One region of the Pseudomonas sp. GW823-FHT02C02 genome, then DNA from elsewhere that is predicted to be linked to it. Evidence: predicted binding sites of a transcription regulator. Region 1 holds the regulator's gene; the other holds the start of a gene.
The links. Region 1 encodes sigma-54, which starts transcription at its own class of promoters, with help from an activator protein. Its sites were predicted from a motif close to ANTGGCATNNANNTTGCTNT; they were not measured.

Region 1 (7,184 bases):
ATTCGCCGGTGTGGACCCTATTTCGGTGGGCGACATCAAGCAGATCATCTACCACCTCAAGGCCAAAGGCATTGGCGTGCTGATCACTGACCACAACGTCCGTGAAACCCTGGATATCTGCGAAACCGCCTACATCGTCAACGATGGTCAACTGATCGCCGAAGGTGACTCCGCCACCATCCTGGCCAACGAACTGGTCAAGGAAGTGTATCTGGGCCATGAATTCCGCCTTTAAGCAGTAAGGTGTCTGGCTGATTGTCCGAGCGCTCGTCGCGATAAAAAATCAATACTTTTTTATTGTTACAGCGCTCTAGGCAAACGCTGCAGTTTCGGGCATATAATTTGCTTATGTTTGGCGCTCCGGCGCCCTGTAGTGGATGGCGCATGTGCGCCGGCGAATAAGGTGTTAAGCCCCTGCCATGAAACCATCGCTAGTCTTGAGAATGGGCCAGCAGCTGACGATGACACCGCAGCTGCAACAGGCCATCCGCCTGCTCCAATTGTCGACCCTGGACCTGCAACAGGAAATCCAGGAGGCCCTGGAGTCCAATCCGATGCTCGAACGCCAGGAAGAAGGCGACGACTTCGATAACGCCGACCCCTTGGCCGACAAAGCCGAACAGCTCCCCAACGCCGACATTTCGGAACCCTCCTACCAGGAAACCGCCCCGACGGTGGATAACCTCGAGGAAGGCGACTGGAACGAGCGCATTCCCAACGAGCTGCCCGTTGATACCGCGTGGGAAGACGTCTACCAGACCAGTGCCAGCAGCTTGCCGAGCAACGATGACGACGAGTGGGATTTCACCACCCGCACATCGGCCGGCGAAAGCCTGCAAAGCCATTTGTTGTGGCAACTGAACCTGGCACCGATGTCCGACACCGATCGTCTGATCGCCGTGACCCTGATCGACTGCATCAACAATCAGGGCTACCTGGACGAAACCCTCGAGGAAATTCTCGAGGCCTTCGATCCGGAACTGGACATCGAACTGGACGAAATCGAAGCCGTCCTGCACCGCATCCAGCAATTCGAACCGGCCGGCATTGGCGCCCGCAACCTGGGCGAATGCCTGCTGCTGCAATTGCGCCAACTGCCAGCCAAGACGCCTTGGCTGGCCGAAGCGAAACGCCTGGTCACCGACTACATCGACCTGCTCGGCAGCCGCGATTACAGCCAGCTCATGCGTCGCATGAAGCTCAAGGAAGATGAACTGCGCCAGGTCATCGAGCTGGTGCAGAGCCTCAACCCGCGCCCGGGCTCGCAGATCGAGTCCAGTGAAGCCGAATATGTTGTCCCTGACGTGATCGTGCGCAAGGACAATGAGCGCTGGCTGGTCGAGCTGAACCAGGAATCGGTGCCACGGCTGCGGGTCAACGCCCAATACGCCGGTTTTGTGCGCCGCGCCGACACCAGCGCCGACAACACCTTCATGCGCAATCAGTTGCAAGAGGCCCGCTGGTTCATCAAGAGCCTGCAAAGCCGCAACGAAACCCTGATGAAAGTAGCCACTCAGATCGTCGAGCATCAGCGCGGCTTTCTTGAATACGGCGACGAAGCGATGAAGCCGCTGGTCCTGCATGACATCGCCGAAGCGGTGGGGATGCACGAGTCGACGATTTCACGGGTCACCACGCAAAAATTCATGCATACCCCTCGGGGCATATATGAACTGAAATACTTTTTCTCCAGCCACGTCAGCACCTCCGAAGGCGGTGAATGCTCGTCCACAGCGATCCGCGCGATCATCAAAAAACTGGTTGCCGCGGAAAATCAGAAAAAGCCGTTGAGTGACAGCAAGATCGCTGGTTTACTGGAGGCACAAGGCATTCAGGTGGCTCGCCGCACCGTCGCCAAGTACCGCGAATCCCTCGGGATCGCGCCTTCGAGCGAACGCAAGCGGTTGATGTAGAGCCACGCCACAGCGTTCCAGTGGCAGGCATTTCTGCCTGCCGCTTTATGCACTGGCAACGAAGGAGAAGCTGTATGCAAGTCAACATCAGTGGACACCAACTGGAAGTGACCGAACCTCTTCGCACCTACATCGGCGAAAAACTCGAACGATTAGAGAGGCATTTCGACAAGATCACCAACGTGCAGGTCACGATGACGGTCGAAAAGCTCAAGCAGAAAATCGAAGCCACGCTGCATATTCCCGGCAATGAAGTGGTCGCAAACGCGGAGCATACCGATATGTACGCGGCGATCGACGCACTGACCGACAAGCTGGATAAACAACTCAAAAAGCATAAGGAAAAGACCCAAAGCCTCCTCCAGGGCGCGACCGGTCGTTAACACTCCCAACCCATGATCCGACTTGAAAGCATCCTGACCCCCGGCCGTTCCCTCGTGAACGTGCCGGGCGGCAGTAAAAAGAAAGCCCTCGAGCAAATTGCCAACCTTATCCACAAAGAAGTGCCGGATCTGGAGATGCAAGATGTCTTCGAGGCTCTGATTGCCCGTGAAAAACTCGGCTCAACCGGTTTTGGCAACGGCATCGCCATTCCCCACTGCCGCCTGAAGGGCTGCACCTTGCCCATCAGCGCCCTGATGCACCTTGATGCACCCATTGATTTCGACGCCATCGACGGCGCCCCGGTTGACCTGCTGTTCGTTCTGCTGGTCCCGGAAGCCGCTACCGATGCGCACCTGGAGTTACTGCGCCAGATCGCCAGCATGCTCGACCGCAAGGAAGTGCGCGAAAAACTGCGCAGCGCCCCGAGCAATGAAGCCTTGTATCAGGTTGTCCTGGACGAGCAAAACGGTCATTAACCATGCGCTTGATCATCGTCAGTGGCCGATCCGGCTCAGGTAAAAGTACCGCACTCGATGTTCTCGAGGACAACGGCTACTACTGCATCGACAACCTGCCCGCCGGATTGCTGCCGGAACTGGCCGAGCGCGCGCTGATTCATACCGAGCTGGCACAACCGCTGGTCGCGGTATCCATCGATGCTCGCAACCTGCCGAGTCACCTGTCGCGGTTTCCGGAATTGCTTGAAGAAGTCCGCAGCCGGCATATCAAGTGTGATGTGCTGTACCTGGACGCCGACGAAGAAACGTTGCTCAAACGCTTCTCGGAAACCCGCCGCCGCCACCCGCTGAGCAACGCCAATCGCTCGCTGGCCGAGGCAATTCAGGACGAAAGTGCCCTGCTGGGTCCGATCGCCGATCTGGCGGACCTCAAGGTGAATACCACCAACCTGAACCTGTATCAGCTGCGCGATACCATCAAGCTGCGTCTGCTGAACCAGCCGGAAGCGGGCACGGCGTTCCTGGTGGAGTCTTTCGGGTTCAAGCGGGGCATGCCGGTTGATGCAGACCTGGTGTTCGACGTGCGCTGCCTGCCCAACCCTTACTGGAAGCCGGAATTGCGCGACCAATCCGGGCTTGATCAACCGGTGGCCGAATACCTGGCGGCACAACCGGACGTCGAAGAGATGTTCCAGGACATCTCCACGTACCTGCTCAAGTGGTTGCCGCGCTTTGCCGCCAGCAACCGCGCTTATGTCACCATCGCCATTGGCTGCACCGGCGGGCACCACCGCTCCGTCTACCTGACCGAACGTCTGGGCCAGGTCCTGCAACAATCCCTGAAGAACGTCCAGGTTCGCCACCGCGACCTCAGCTAAAGGATTCACATCGCGATGCCTGCTCGGGAAATTGAAATCATCAACAAGCTGGGCCTTCATGCCCGCGCTTCGGCAAAATTCGTTGGCGTTGCGGGTCAGTTCCCGGGTTGCACCATCAGAGTAGGTCGTACGCCAGAATCCGCGGTCGATGGCAAAAGCATCATGGCCATGATGATGCTCGCCGCCGGCAAGGGCACCAAAATCCACCTGAGCACTGAAGGCGAGCAGGAACAGGAAGCGATGGATGCGCTGGTCGCACTGATCAATAACTTCTTCGACGAAGGCGGTTGAACATTCGCCTAAGCGAGCGCCGTATCCATCACCATCATCAAACAAAACCCGATCAACAACCCAAGACTCGCCAGCTTGTCGTGACCATTGCGCCGCGACTCGGGAATCACTTCATGGGTGACCACCAGCAACATCGCCCCCGCCGCCAACGCCAACCCTAACGGCAACAGCAATTCGGCCAGGCTCACCAGCCAGGCGCACAACAGCGCAAAGACCGGCTCCACCAGACCTGATGCCGCACCGATCAGGAAAGCTTTGACCCGCGACATCCCCGCCCCTGCCAGTACCAGCGCAATCACCAACCCTTCCGGCACATCCTGCAACGCAATGCCCATAGCCAGGCTGTCAGCATCCGGCATCCCACCACCGGCCGAAACCCCGACTGCCATGCCTTCGGGGATGTTATGGGCAATGATGGCAAATACAAACAACCAGATCCGTGGCGGGATGACCGGGCGCTCCAGGGCTCCAACGAGCATTTCCGGCGAGGCGCCCGACACTTTACGGTCCACCAGAAACAGCCCGAACGCGCCAAGCATGATGCCGAAGCTGATAAGGCCACTGGCCGCCCAGGGTGTCAGCCCCAGGCTTTCAGCAGCCGAGATCCCCGGAACGATCAGCGAAAACGCCGTCGCCGCGAGCATCACTCCGGCACCAAAACCGAGCAACGTATCGCTGACCGCCTGCGGCATGCGGCGAATCACCAGCACCGGAACCGCACCCAACGCAGTGCCCAGGGCACAAATCGCCCCGCCCTGCAGTGCACGCAGTAGCTTGGGTTCGAGATCGAGCCACGCCAGTCCGTGCGCGACCAACAACGACATGCCCGCCAGCAGCAACAGCGATCCCAACGCGTAACGAAACATTCGTCCGCTGCCAAACGTCAGTGTTTCAGTGCCCATAGTCAGCCTTGGATTGTTTTTATAGAGGACTTAAACCAGCGCAGCCTGATAACGCGTAGCGACTTCAGGCCAATTGATCACGTTGTAGAACGCATTGATGTATTCCGGACGACGGTTCTGATATTGCAGGTAGTAAGCGTGCTCCCACACATCCAGGCCAAGGATCGGCGTATTGCCATTCATCAGCGGGCTGTCCTGGTTGCCGCTACTTTCCACTATCAGGGTCTTTTGCGGCGTGACGCTGAGCCAGGCCCAGCCACTGCCAAAGCGGGTCAGCGCAGCTTTGGTGAAGGCATCCTTGAAACTGTCCAGGCCACCCAGTTGCTCATCAATCGCCTTGGCCAGCGCACCTTCGGGTTTGCCGCCACCGTGAGGCGCCATCACTTCCCAGAACAGCGAATGGTTGGCGTGGCCGCCGCCCTGATTGATCACCGCCGCGCGGAGTTTTTCCGGCAGCTGCCGGACGCTGGCGACCAGTTTTTCCACCGACCACTCGGCAAATTCGGTGCCTTCGACCGCGGCGTTGAGATTATTGATGTAGGTCTGGTGGTGCTTGGTGTAATGGATCTCCATGGTCTGCGCATCGATATGCGGTTCCAGGGCATCGTAAGCGTAAGGCAGGGCAGGCAAGGTAAAAGCCATTTCAATGGACTCCATGGTGTAGAGGCGCAGACGATGCGGTATCGGTGTGCAGCAAACGGTGGGTGCGCGGATATTCGCCGTGGTCGCTGATGAAATTCAGCAGCTCGACATAGGTTTTGCTGCTTTGGTGCTTTGCGGCTTCACGCAGTGCCGGGGGCAGGCGCGGGTCCTGCAGGGTTTGCAACAACCGCTGATGGATCGCGCACAAATATTCGGCGCTCTCCTCCGGCTGGTTCAGACGCAAATGCAGATCCGCCAGGTTGTGATGGGAAATCACGCAGGCCGCCACCGCTTCGTCGGCATCCGCCCAGCGCTCGAACAACACCTGGGCCAGGGCAAGTGCCTGCAAGTAAGCCTCGCGGGCATCGACCAATTCGCCCAGCATGAAATGGCGATTGGCCCTTTCGATCGTGCGTTTCCAGTGCTCCATGGTGAGCCTCCAAAGCGGTAGCGGTGATTACACGCCGCCTGCGGTGAGCTTCTCTGGGTTGAGTAATTCTTCCAGTTGGCTGCGCGTCAGGTCGGTGTGCTCCAGGGCGACATCGATCACCGGACGCCCCTGTTGATAGGCCTTCTTGGCGATTTCAGCGGCTTTTTGGTAACCAATGATCGGGTTGAGTGCGGTCACCAGAATCGGGTTGCGCGACAGCGCCTCTTTGATTCGAGATTCGTTGACCTTGAAGCTGGCGATGGCCTTCTCACCCAGCAGATGACTTGAGTTGGCCAGCAATTCGATGCTGCTCAGCAGGTTCTGGGCGATGATCGGCAGCATCACGTTCAGCTCGAAATTGCCTGACTGACCGGCGATGGTGATGACTGTGTCATTGCCGATCACTTGGGCGGCGACCATGGCAGTGGCTTCCGGGATCACCGGGTTGACCTTGCCGGGCATGATCGAAGAGCCCGGCTGCAAGGCTTCAAGTTCGATTTCGCCGAGGCCGGCCAGCGGGCCGGAGTTCATCCAGCGCAGGTCGTTGGCGATTTTCATCAACGAAACCGCTGTCGCTTTAAGCTGGCCGGAGACCGCCACCGCGGTGTCCTGGGAGCCGATCAGCGCAAACAGATCCTTGCCCGGTGTGAACTGAACGTGGGTCAGCTCGCTCAGCTGTTGGCTGAAACGCGCTGCGAATTGCGGATGTGCATTGATCCCGGTGCCGACCGCCGTACCGCCCTGAGCCAGGGATTGCAGGCTCGGCAGCAAGTCCTGCAAGTGACCGATGTTGGCCTTGAGCTGCTGCGCCCAGCCATTCAGGACCTGACTCATGCGCACCGGCATGGCGTCCATCAAGTGCGTGCGACCGGTTTTGACGTGGTGATGAACCTCTTCAGCCTTTCGCTCGATGACCTGCACCAGACCCACCAGCGCCGGCAGCAGCTGCTCATGCAAGGCAAGTGCAGCGCTGACATGGATGGTGGTCGGGACAATGTCGTTGCTGCTTTGACCGCAGTTCACATGATCATTAGGGTTCACCGGCTCGCCAAGCAAGCGGCTGGCCAGGGTGGCAATCACTTCGTTGGCGTTCATGTTGGAACTGGTGCCGGAACCGGTCTGGAAGATGTCCACCGGGAAGTGCTGCATGAAGTCGCCCTGAAGCAGCCCCAGTGACGCATCGACGATGGCTTTGCCCTGGGATTCGCTGATTTGCTTGAGCTCGACATTGGCACGGGCAGCGGCGGCTTTGGCCAGAATCAGCGACCGGATGAACTGCACTGGCA
Region 2 (7,184 bases), on a different contig from region 1:
GACCTGCCAGCCCTCGAACATCTGGCCCGGTTTCAATGCGGGTGGCAGTGGCCATTGCTGCAGATGAATCAGCGCATCGCCAATGCTCGTCTCACCGAGGGCATCGACTCGCACCAACAGGGCGCTGGCATTGTCCTGACTGCCCGCCAGGTGCGCTGCGCTGACCAGGGTTTGCGCCGCGCTGTGCAGGTCCGGTTGGTCGCGCAGAATCGCCGCAATGGCGGTGTCGCCCAGCACCGCCCAGATGCCGTCACTGAGCAGCACAAAGCTCTCATCGAGGCGAAGTTCACCGTCAAGAAAATCCAGGACCAGATGCTGATCGAGCCCCAGCGCTCGCTTGAGCACATGCTGCATGCCCGGCTGGTCCCAGACGTGATCTTCGCTGACCCGCTGCAAGGTGTCGGCGTGCCAGCGGTACACCCGGCAATCGCCGACATGGGCCAAGGTAAAACGCCTGCCGCGCATGACCAAAGCACTGACAGTGGTGAGCAATGGTTGCCCACCGCCATTGGCCTGCAACCAGCGATTTTGCGCCAGCAGCAGGCGATCCAGCGCTTGCGCGACACCCCAGGTTTCCGGGGTGGCGTAATAGTCCAGCGCCAGGGCCTGCAAAGTCGAACGGGCGGCGAGACCGCCGTCGGCGCACTGGCTGACCCCGTCGGCGATGGCAAACAGGTAACCCTTGCTTGCCGCCAGCGCCGGGGCCGGAGTGACCAGGCGCAGGGCGTCCTGATTTTCCTCGCGAGGGCCGATGGCGCTCGCTTCGGCAAAACTCAATTGCAGGCTCATTGCAGTCTCAGACCCGGGCAGCGGTCACAGCGGCCGAACCCCAGGTGGTTCTCCAGCGACGTTTCACCCCGTGCAGGCCGAACCAGGCGAGCACGCCAAGGCTGGCGAACAACCACAGGGCCATTTGATAACTGCCAGTGCTTTGCTTGATCGCGCCCATGCCCGCTGCCAGTGCGAAACCGCCGATGCCGCCGGCCATGCCGATCAAGCCGGTCATTACACCGATTTCCCGACGAAAACGTTGCGGGACCAATTGGAAGACCGCGCCGTTACCCGCACCCAAACCGAGCATGGTGCAGACGAAAAGTGCCAGCGCTGCATAGGAACTCGGCAGGTTGAAACCCACCGCCGCGATGCAGATCGCTGCGACTGTGTACATCCCCAGCAACGTGCGAATCCCGCCGAATCGGTCGGCCAGCGCGCCGCCTAATGGGCGCATCAGGCTGCCACCGAACACGCAGGCTGCGGTGTAGTAGCCGGCGGTGACCGGGCTCAGGCCGTATTGGTCGTTGAAATAGCCGGGCAGGGCGCTGGCCAGGCCGATGAAGCCACCGAAGGTCACGCTGTAGAAAAACATGAACCACCAACTGTCGCGGTCGCCCAAGGCCTTGAAGTAGTCGGACATGGACTTGGCTTTCGGCCGTTCAGGGGCGTTTTTGGCCAGCCAGGCGAACACGATGATGGTCAGGATCAGCGGGATCAGGGCGAAGCCGAACACGTTGCTCCAGCCGAAGGCGGCCGCCAGCACCGGGGCGATCAATGCGGCAAGCACGGTGCCCGAGTTGCCGGCGCCGGCGATGCCCATGGCCTTGCCCTGATGCTGCGGCGGATACCATTGCGAGGCCAGCGGCAGGGCGACGGCGAAGGATGCGCCGGCCACACCGAGAAACAAGCCCAATAGCAGCGCTTGTTCGTAACTGTGGATGCCGTGTTTCCAGGCAACGAACAGGGCGCAGATGACAATCACCTGGCCGATCAGGCCAGCGGTCTTGGGTGACAGGCGATCAGCCAGCAAGCCCATCAAAAAGCGCAGTATGGCCCCGGCCAGAATCGGTGTGGCCACCACCAGCCCGCGTTGCTGGGTGGTCAGTTGCAGGTCGGTGGCGATCTGCACCGCCAGTGGGCCGAGCAGGTACCAGACCATGAAACTCAGGTCGAAATAGAGGAAGGCCGCGAACAATGTCGGGGTATGGCCAGATTTCCAGAAGCTTGAATTCATCGCGCACCTCAGCTGTAGGGAGTCTCGAGAAGGAGTCAGAAGCTTGCAGGTGGGGCGCCGCCTCGGCCGCACCACCGGCCCCGATCTCTGGGGCCAAAACGAAAAAACGCCGCCACCCGATTCGCCGTGGGCAAATGAGGTGAGCGACGTCTTTGTCGTAGGTGGGGCAACCGCCGTTGGTTACCTGTATGGATTACTTAGCCAGATCTGTGCCAACACCTTGATGACGCGTTGCGGCCATTCACGGGCAAGCCTCGCTCCTACAGGTTTTGTGGTGAGTTCAGATGTCGTGGGCACCTGTAGGAGCGAGGCTTGCCCGCGAAGGCGTCTTCACAGACTTCGCAAGGCTTCAGCCGAGCAGTTCACTCATGGCAATAATCTGCTCCGCCACCTGAATCAGTTTCTGCTGCCGGCTCATGGCCTGGCGGCGCATGAGGGTGTAAGCCTCTTCCTCGTTGCAGTCCTTCATCTTCATCAACAGCCCCTTGGCCAGCTCGATGCGCTTGCGCTCGGCCAGTTGCTGGTCGCGGGCGTTGAGCTGGGCGCGCAGGGCCTGGTCGCTTTCAAAGCGCGCCATGGCCACGTCGAGAATCGGCTGCAAGCGTTGTGCGTGAATGCCTTCGACGATGTAGGCACTGACCCCGGACTTGATTGCCTGGCGCATCACATCGGGGTCATGTTCATCGGTAAACATCACAATCGGTCGCGGTTGGTCGCGGCTCACGAGCACCACTTGCTCCATCACATCGCGGCTGGGTGACTCGGTATCGATCAAAATCACATCCGGACGCACCGTTTCGACGCGCGCGGGCAGGTCGATGGTCAGGCCGGATTCGTCGATCACCTCGAACCCGGCTTCGGTCAGGGCTGCTTTCAGGCGACCGACTTTCTTCGCGGTGTCGTTGATCAGCAGGATACGCAACATATTCGCAATCTCCTGTCAGCGGCTGGCGATTCGGTGCGAGCTTTCGCTCATTGCGTGCAGCTTGAAACTGCGGGCATAGCCGGTCGGGTCGGAGCCGTCCCAGACTTTGCCGTCGATCAATTGGCTGCTGCGCATGTCCTCACCCTCGGCGGCAACACCGACTGCGCTGGCGGCCTCACGATACAAGTCTAGTTGCTGGACCTCACGGGCCACGCCGAGGTAATCCGGGTCGTCGCGCAACAAGCCCCAGCGGCGGAACTGGGTCATGAACCACATACCATCGGACAAGTACGGCACGTTGACCTCACCGCCCGCATGGAAACGCAGCGCGTGCGGGTCCTGCCAGCGATTGCCGAGGCCATCGGCGTAGTCGCCAAGCAAGCGCGGTTCGATGCAATCGAGCGGTGCATCAAGGTATTCGGGCGCGCTCAACAGCTTCGCGGTGCTGCGGCGGTTCTCGCTGCCGTCTTCAATGAAGCGGCTGGCTTCGAGGATCGCCATCACCAACGCCCGGGCGGTGTTGGGGTACTGCTCGACAAAGGCGCGAGTGCAGCCGAGGACTTTTTCCGGGTGATCGGGCCAGATGGTCTGGGTCGTTGCCATGGTGAACCCCAGATTCTGCTTCACCGCGCTGGCGGACCACGGTTCGCCGACGCAGAAGCCGTCGATGCGTCCGGCTTGCAGGTGCGCGACCATCTGTGGTGGTGGCACCACCACGCTGTCGACGTCCTGCAACGGATGAATGCCCTGACTCGCGAGCCAGTAATACAGCCACATGGCGTGGGTGCCTGTCGGAAATGTCTGGGCGAAGGTCAGTTTTGGGCGACTTTGGTGCACGTGCCGGTCCAGTGCTTCAGGACTGGTCACCCCCAAGGCCTGCAAGCCATGAGAAAGGTTGATGCTCTGGCCGTTCTGGTTCAGGCCCATGAGCACCGCCATGTCGGTCGGCGCCACGCCGCCGATGCCCAGGTGCACGGCGTAGATCAGGCCGTACAGGCTGTGGGCGGCGTCGAGTTCGCCGCTGACCAGTTTGTCCCGCAGGTTGGCCCAGGACGACTGGCGCTTGAGGTTCAGGGTCAGGCCGTAAGGCTGCGCGAAACCCTGCGTGGCCGCGACCACCACCGAGGCGCAGTCACTCAGGGCCATGAAGCCGAGGTTGATCTCAGTCTTTTCCGGGGCATCACTGCCATTGACCCAGGCCAGTGGGCCCGCTGTGGTTTCATTCATGGTTAAACACCTTCCAAAAAAAAGCGTCGTACCGGGCTGCTTGCCAGGGCAAGGCCAAGTGACGACGCCTTTGTCTTTCGACTCATCCCGCCGTTGGCATGAGTGCTGATGTCAGTGAGGGTGCAAGGCATATGCCATCGTCCGCTGATTTTGTTGCGCGCCTCGCTTGCGGCACCGATGCCCGGCTATAATCGCCGCCTCATTTCGCCGCCATTCGAGTCAAAACCGCCCATGTACACCCTGGCCCGTCAGCTGTTGTTCAAACTTTCCCCGGAAACCTCCCACGATCTGTCCCTGGACCTGATCGGCGCGGGCGGGCGTTTGGGCCTCAACAGTCTGCTGTGCAAGGCGCCGGCGAAAATGCCGGTCAGCGTCATGGGCCTGGAGTTTCCGAACCCGGTCGGTTTGGCGGCCGGTCTGGACAAGAACGGTGCGGCCATCGACGGGTTTGCCCAGCTGGGTTTCGGCTTTGTCGAAATCGGTACCATCACCCCGCGTCCGCAGCCGGGTAACCCCAAGCCACGGATTTTCCGTCTGCCGGAGGCCGAGGCGATCATCAACCGCATGGGGTTCAACAACCTCGGCGTCGATCACCTGCTGGCACGCGTGGCGGCGGCCAAGTACAAGGGCGTGCTGGGCATCAACATCGGCAAGAACTTCGATACGCCGGTTGAGCGCGCGGTCGACGATTACCTGATCTGCCTGGACAAGGTCTACGCCCACGCCAGTTACGTGACGGTCAACGTCAGCTCGCCGAACACCCCGGGCCTGCGCAGCCTGCAATTCGGCGATTCGCTCAAGCAATTGCTGGCTGATCTGGCGACCCGTCGCGCGGAACTGGCCCTGCGCCACGGCAAACATGTACCGCTGGCGATCAAGATCGCGCCGGACATGACCGATGAAGAAACCGCTCAGGTCGCGCAAGCGCTGATCGAAACCGGGATGGACGCAGTGATTGCCACCAACACCACCCTGAGCCGTGTGGGCGTTGAAGGCATGGAGCATGGTGATGAGGCGGGCGGTCTGTCCGGCGCACCGGTTCGCGACAAGAGCACCCACACCGTGAAGGTACTGGCGGCGGAACTGGCGGGTCGCTTGCCAATCATCGCCGTGGGCGGCATCACCGAAGGCAAGCATGCGGCTGAGAAAATCACTGCGGGTGCTAGCCTGGTGCAGCTCTATTCCGGCTTCATCTACAAAGGCCCGGCGCTGATTCGCGAGTCCGTCGACGCCATCGCGGCGCTGCGCTGAAGGGCTGAGCAGGTCCTGGCGCTGAGGTTTTCTGTGGCGAGGGAGCTTGCTCCCGCTCGGCTGCGAAGCAGTCGTAAACCCCGCAACCGCGTTTTACCTGACACTCCGAGTTGTGACTGGTTCTGGGGCCGCTTCGCAGCCCAGCGGGAGCAAGCTCCCTCGCCACAAAAGCAGTGTTCAGATTCCAGGTAATTGGCGGGCATAAAAAAGGGCTCCTCGAAGGAGCCCCTGGGCCGGAGCCCGCCGCCCGGATGGGGCGTGCGTGGTAAGTCGTTACGTAATCAGATTGTCGTGTCGGAGTGTTGTGCCCTGTGTTAGCCGACGGCGTGAAGTTCGTTGAGTCTGTGGATTCCCGCAGTGCCGGTCATACCGTCCCAGTTGTCGCCGCGTCCTTCTCGCCAGCCGTTAATCCAGGCTTGGCGTACCGACGGTAGAGTAAATGGGCAAAGCTCACGGGATTTGCCACCAACGCCATATTGATATCCGCGCAAAAATGCTCTTTCCAACGGATCACGCTTAAGTCTTCTCATAGGGTGTTGCCCTCACTTGTTGACTGTATTTATCGCGTCGACCTCAATTGAGGTCTGGCAGAAAAAAACTCCTGCCGTTGGGGCTCGCTGCCGGCGTCGCGAGCCAAGGTGTTGACGTCGTTGCGGCGTCAACCTGTGTTGAGTTCTAACCAATGCGTCACATCGAGGGAATGATCGTTTTGTCATAAGAACGTAACCATAAAGATGCAACGGCCATAAGTAACTCGATGTTTGTCCCGTGTTTCTTGGTCAAAGCCCTGTATGATCGGCCCCCCACAGAATGATGGAGTTAATCCTTTGTGAGAATGGATCCTGTTAAGCAGGACGATTATTCGACGAAGGGTCGACTTATGACATTTTGTTGCATCAACTTTTTTATCTGCCTGTGCATCTAAGCTCTTCTAACCTGAGCAGCACAGGTGGGACGGCACACCTTCGTGCCACGCGGGCGCTCTTTTAGAAAAGCGCCTGATTGAAAACCGGGCCGGCAATGCGTTGCCGGTTCACTTAGCTAAAGGCTCTGAGATTCCAATGTCCGATCAATTCGAAATCTTCCTCACTTGTCCCAAAGGCCTTGAAGGCCTGCTGATCGAGGAAGCCGTCGGGCTTGGCCTTGAAGAAGCACGTGAGCACACCTCTGCCGTGCGCGGTATGGCCACCATGGAAACCGCTTATCGCCTGTGCCTGTGGTCGCGTCTGGCGAACCGGGTGCTGCTGGTGCTCAAGCGTTTCCCGATGAAGGACGCCGAAGACCTGTACCACGGCGTACTCGACATCGAGTGGCAAGACCACATGCTCAATGACGGCACCCTGGCCGTCGAGTTCAGCGGCCACGGCTCGGGCATCGACAATACGCACTTCGGCGCCCTGAAAGTCAAAGACGCCATCGTCGACAAACTGCGCACTCCGCAGGGCGATCGTCCGTCCATCGACAAGCTCAACCCGGACCTGCGCATTCACCTGCGCCTGGACCGTGGCGAAGCGATTCTCTCCCTCGACCTCTCCGGTCACAGCCTGCACCAGCGCGGTTATCGTTTGCAGCAGGGCGCGGCGCCGCTGAAGGAAAACCTCGCGGCCGCGATCCTGATCCGTTCCGGCTGGCCACGCATTGCGGCCGAAGGCGGCGCACTGGCTGACCCGATGTGCGGTGTCGGTACGTTCCTCGTCGAAGCGGCGATGATCGCCGCCGACATGGCGCCGAACCTGCGTCGCGAACAGTGGGGCTTCACCGCCTGGCTCGGCC

Region 2: a site for sigma-54 is predicted at 4,280-4,299, ahead of AC1ROI_RS17840 (CmpA/NrtA family ABC transporter substrate-binding protein). Genes of this name have one in related genera too.

What each region holds. Positions count from the first base shown of each region.
Region 1 is NZ_JBXAJV010000005.1:60,388-67,571, reverse strand. Features, by position in the region: gene lptB (LPS export ABC transporter ATP-binding protein) at 1-235, shown strand, start outside; gene AC1ROI_RS10280 (RNA polymerase factor sigma-54) at 420-1,913, shown strand; gene hpf (ribosome hibernation-promoting factor, HPF/YfiA family) at 1,988-2,296, shown strand; gene ptsN (PTS IIA-like nitrogen regulatory protein PtsN) at 2,309-2,773, shown strand; gene rapZ (RNase adapter RapZ) at 2,776-3,633, shown strand; gene AC1ROI_RS10260 (HPr family phosphocarrier protein) at 3,649-3,924, shown strand; gene AC1ROI_RS10255 (ZIP family metal transporter) at 3,933-4,826, opposite strand; gene AC1ROI_RS10250 (superoxide dismutase) at 4,857-5,468, opposite strand; gene AC1ROI_RS10245 (DUF2753 family protein) at 5,470-5,898, opposite strand; gene AC1ROI_RS10240 (class II fumarate hydratase) at 5,926-7,184, opposite strand, start outside.
Region 2 is NZ_JBXAJV010000009.1:121,933-129,116, reverse strand. Features, by position in the region: gene AC1ROI_RS17855 (bifunctional protein-serine/threonine kinase/phosphatase) at 1-789, opposite strand, end outside; gene AC1ROI_RS17850 (nitrate/nitrite transporter) at 797-2,008, opposite strand; gene AC1ROI_RS17845 (ANTAR domain-containing response regulator) at 2,358-2,933, opposite strand; gene AC1ROI_RS17840 (CmpA/NrtA family ABC transporter substrate-binding protein) at 2,949-4,160, opposite strand; gene AC1ROI_RS17835 (quinone-dependent dihydroorotate dehydrogenase) at 4,392-5,411, shown strand; gene rmf (ribosome modulation factor) at 5,726-5,941, opposite strand; gene rlmKL (bifunctional 23S rRNA (guanine(2069)-N(7))-methyltransferase RlmK/23S rRNA (guanine(2445)-N(2))-methyltransferase RlmL) at 6,473-7,184, shown strand, end outside.